2 regions of the Salinicoccus sesuvii genome follow, and region 2 is predicted to be linked to the other one. Evidence: riboswitches for the same ligand, from Rfam matches in the RefSeq annotation. Region 2 holds a riboswitch; the other holds the start of a gene.

Region 1 (2,486 bases), on a different contig from region 2:
TCGATTGGGTTTTAAAAGCGATACGTGAAATTAATACAGAAGTAGACTGCATCGTCATGATGAGTCATCTTGGCAGATATGACGACGAATCGCTCGCAATGATGTTTCCCGAGATAGATGTCATATTAAGTTCCCATACTCATCACTATTTTGAAGAAGGAGAATGGATCGGCGATACACTGCTTGGGGCAGCCGGACGGTATGGTGATTATGTCGGTGAGGTGACCCTCCAGTTTGAAGGAAAGAAACTTATCGGCAAACGTGCCCGACTTTATGATACCGATCTGCTTACAAGCAGTGACGATCACTATTACGAAATTGGACGCGACATGTTGTCGACCGTAATCAAAGATTCCGCTGCACCGATAGAACGCAGGCTATATTCAACGAGTCACTTTATTACTTCACTCGCTCGTATGGTCCGTCTATTTACAGACAGCGACGTAAGTCTAATCCATACTGGCCTTATCGTAAAACCGTTTGAGGGCGGGGCACTGACAGACTATGATCTTCACAAAGTACTTCCCCATGCCATCAATACAGTCCAGATTGAGCTGACGGGGCGTGAATTGAAAGAAGTATTCAATCAGGCCTCAAAGCATGAGTTCAAAGACGAGATTATAAGAGGGCTCGGTTTCAGGGGCGATATATTCGGTTGCTTTGTTGCCGAGAATATCGGTTACGTCCAATCCGAACGCGAATATTATGTTAATGGTGAAGTGATTGAGGACCGAAAGCATTATACCCTCGGCACACTCGACATGTATACATTCGGCAGGATATTCCCGCAATTTAGATATTCAAAGAAGATATACAAAATGCCCGAATTCCTAAGAGACATCGTCAAGATTTACGGTTCCGAATTGTAGTTGAAAAACACACAATATGTGCTATAATATGCTGTAACAATTGAAGAATAAAAGGTAGAGGTCGCAACGGCCATGAGTACACGAGGGAGCAGGCATGCTTTGAAATCGTGGAAAGGAGCAGTTGCCGAAGAATGCACCCGGCGGGGTGTTTTTCTGGGGTCAGGTCGAATAGGCTTGGCACTGTCATTGCGATGATGCGCTACAAACTAGTGAGAGACGTCACGGTGGCTGATTCTGTAATGCTGCTGTGATGTCTTTTTTGTGGTTCAAATAAGTTTTAGGAGGTTACAAATATATGGAAAGCATACTCAACTGGGAGTACAACTCCCTCATTCCACCACTGCTTACCCTGCTTTTGGTGATACTGACACGTAAAGTAGGCATCAGTCTAGGTGTCGGTATTGTTACTTCAGCATTTGTCGTTGCAGGGGCCGCAATTTTAGAAACCCTTCAGATAATTTGGGGTAGCTTCGCTATGATTTTTGTTGATGATGGTGCCATCAATACATGGAACGCCTTCATCCTTATCTTTTTAAGTTTGCTTGGCATTATGACAGCCTTCATTAATATGTCGGGCGGTGCCAGAGCATTTACCGGATGGGCACTGACAAAAGTAAAGTCACGCAGGGGGGCAAATCTAACAACAGCCCTGCTTGGTATCATTGTCTTTATCGACGACTATTTTAGTGCACTGATTGTCGGCCAAGTGGCTAAGCCACTGACTGACAAATACAACGTTTCCAGGGCCAAACTGGCTTATCTGATTGATACGACCGCTTCGCCGGTCTCCGTCATTGCCCCGATATCCAGCTGGGGTGCTGGTATCATGGGTCTTGTGGCGCCATTGCTTGCAGCAGCTGGTCTCGTTGCAATCACGCCGTTTCAAGCTTTCGTCTATATGATTCCAATGAATTTCTATGTACTGACCGCGATTGCTATGATGTTCATTGTCATCGTCACCCGATTTGATATCGGACCGATGCGCAAACATGAAACGTTGGCCCTCAATGAAGGGCAACTTGTTGAAAACCCACGGGAAGCTCCGGGAGAGACCGATGAAGCACTCCCAGTACATCCGGACGGCTCAGCGAAAGCACTGATCATTCCAATACTTGGACTTGCAATCACTGTCGTCATTTCAATGTTTGTAACAGGGGCAATCACCGGTGAGTCCATGAATATTTTCAGTATTTTCGAGAATACGCTAGTTACACATTCGCTCGTCATCGGGGGTGTTGTCGGACTAGCGCTGAGCTTGTTCTATTTCTTCAAGGACACTCGTCATGATAAAGACTTCGGCAAGAGTGAAATTTGGCTCGGTGTTAAGACTGGTTTCAAGGCGATGTTCCCAGCCATCCTTGTATTGACACTGGCGTGGATGATCGGTGATCTGATCGGTCAGCTTGGTACGGGGGAACTTCTCGGCGATATAGTCGAACGTTCCAACTTACCGGTCGGTGTACTGCTTGCTGTCGTCTTTGCTGTAGCTTGTATAATGGCTTTGGCCACAGGGACGAGTTGGGGATCTTTCGGTATATTGATTCCAATCACTGGTGAAATCATGATTTCACTTGGAGAAACAGATCTACTGCTACCAAGTATCGCTGCTGTGCTCGC
Region 2 (2,486 bases):
TAGAACTTGACGATATCAAACCATCATCAAGGAAATATCCATTTGTTCACTTCACACCTGAGCGTGAGATTGGTAATGATCTACTACAAGTCAAAAATCTCTCCCATACGGTTGATGGTCAAAAGGTCCTGGATAACGTGAATTTCACGCTGGATCCATACGATAAAACAGTACTGATCAGCTACTCCGAAATCGCGCGTACTACCCTTCTGCGTATTCTTGCCGGAGAGATTACACCAGATGAAGGAGAAGTCAAATGGGGCGTAACGACAAGTCACACTTATCTCCCGAAGGACAATTCCGAATTCTTCGAGGGTGTGAATACAGACCTAGTCGACTGGTTGCGCCAGTACGCCCCTCCTGAAGAACAGACAGAGACTTTCCTTAGAGGATTTCTCGGCCGCATGCTTTTCAGTGGCGAGGAAGCTAAAAAGAAAGCAAATGTTCTATCCGGTGGTGAGAAGGTAAGAGCGATGCTATCGAAAATGATGTTGTCGAAATCAAATGTGCTCATCTTGGATGAGCCGACAAACCACTTGGATCTCGAGAGCATCACTTCTGTCAACGAAGGACTGAAGAAATTCAAGGGATCCATTATCTTTGCTTCCCATGACTTCGAGTTTATCAATACCATCGCAAACAAGGTATTGGAACTAGAAAAAACCGGTGCTATTGTAAAAGAATCAACGTACGAAGAGTACTTGAAGGATAAAGGGCTCATTAAGTCATAATTGTGAGGCAATTTCATGTTTTTAAAAAAGTAGTTTACATGCACGAGTGATGTATGTATAATTACGATTATAAAATTTAATAATCAGTTGGATGAGGCGCATCAATCAATAGTAACCACTTATCAAAGCCTGCGAGCTTTAAGTGTGTAAAAGGGTGAGATGCCGAAATGACTGGCCGTTGCAGCGGCCCGTTATTGGATCTGAAGGTTAAGAGCTACAGATCTGTCATTATTTTCACAAAATAATGGAGTGCATCACTTGTGTATAGATATAACAAGTCCGGCATTCCGGGCTTGTTTTTTTTAGTTTAAGTGAGTACTTCCCTAACAGGAGGTCGTATGGAAACAAGTGTATTGAAGTTTGGTGGCACATCTGTAGGTAATTTTGACAAGATAAGAAGTATCGCGGGGGAACTGCATTCGAGAGTCTCACAAGGTGAGAAATTGATTGTTGTTGTCAGTGCGATGGGAGGTACAACGGATGAGCTGCTCCAGAACGCGGGTCAGCTATCCTCTGCTCCAAAGGAGGATCATGTGGCACTGCTACTCACTACCGGTGAGCAGCAGACGATTTCCTACCTTTCGATTGTACTTGAGGACCTTGGTGTCCGTACGAAAGCCATGACAGGATATCAAGCAGGAATAAAAACGTTCGGTGGTCATATGAAAAGTAAGATCGCAGATATCGATGAAGAACGGTTGAAAGTTACGCTTGAAGATTATGACGTCATCGTTATTGCAGGTTTTCAAGGTATCAATGATGATTTTGAGATTACGACACTTGGCCGCGGCGGATCCGATACGACGGCGGTAGCCATTGCAGCACGTTGCAGTATGCCGTGCGAGATATATACGGATGTGGACGGGGTTTACACTATCGATCCAAGAGTCTATAGCACTGCCTCAAGAATCCATGAGATCACATACGATGAAATGATGGAGATGAGTGCACTCGGCGCCGGCGTTCTTGAAACAAGATGTATAGAAATCGCAAAAAATCATTCTATCCCGATATATCTTGGGCGCACATTATCTGAAGAGAGAGGAACATGGATTATGCAGGACACGCAAATACTTGAGAGAAAAGCCGTTACGGGGGCAGCACTTGATAGTGATATCATCCATGTTACCCTCTATGAACCAAAGAAGGAGTCGACTCTCATCTTTGATCTTTTCAAGCGGTTTGAGACACATGACATCAACATCGACATGATTTCGCAGGTCGTTAATAGTGAGGGATTTCAGCTGTCCTTTACAGTGAAAGGCAACGATTCGTACCGTCTCGATGACATCTTCGAAACCGTCGGTCGCATGCATCCTGAAATGATGCTCGACGCAAGAACTACCCGATCAAAAGTATCTATTATCGGTTCAGGAATGCGGGATATGACCGGGGTTGCTTCGAAAGCATTTATGGCTCTTGAAGGTGCAGGAATTAAGTTTTATCAGACAACGACTTCTGAAATCAGCATTTCCTATGTCGTAGACAGCAAAGATGACAAACAAGCAATCGAAGTACTGGCGACAGCCTTCGAACTATAAAACCAGGAGGAGATCAATATGGTCAAAGTAGCAATAGTTGGAGCAACGGGTGTGGTCGGCAGCAAGATGATCGAAATGTTCGAGCAATATGAAATAGAAGCGGATGAGCTGGTGCTCTTCTCTTCTCCACGTTCAGCAGGTAAAAAGATTGAGGTCATGGGGCAAACCCTTACTGTTACGGAACTGAATGAAGAATCTGCGCAGGAAGCTTTCG

Evidence for each region. A riboswitch is a leader RNA that binds a small molecule or an ion and turns the genes downstream of it on or off. The one in region 2 is predicted to bind lysine.
Region 1: another riboswitch for lysine. It lies ahead of ACFOJ8_RS09100 (Na+/H+ antiporter NhaC family protein); the one in region 2 lies ahead of ACFOJ8_RS04195 (aspartate kinase).

The regions. Positions count from the first base shown of each region.
Region 1 is NZ_JBHRWV010000008.1:57,848-60,333, reverse strand. It holds gene ACFOJ8_RS09105 (bifunctional metallophosphatase/5'-nucleotidase) at 1-869, shown strand, start outside; lysine riboswitch at 917-1,079, shown strand; gene ACFOJ8_RS09100 (Na+/H+ antiporter NhaC family protein) at 1,165-2,486, shown strand, end outside.
Region 2 is NZ_JBHRWV010000002.1:304,036-306,521, forward strand. It holds gene ACFOJ8_RS04190 (ABC-F family ATP-binding cassette domain-containing protein) at 1-731, shown strand, start outside; lysine riboswitch at 815-994, shown strand; gene ACFOJ8_RS04195 (aspartate kinase) at 1,070-2,272, shown strand; gene ACFOJ8_RS04200 (aspartate-semialdehyde dehydrogenase) at 2,291-2,486, shown strand, end outside.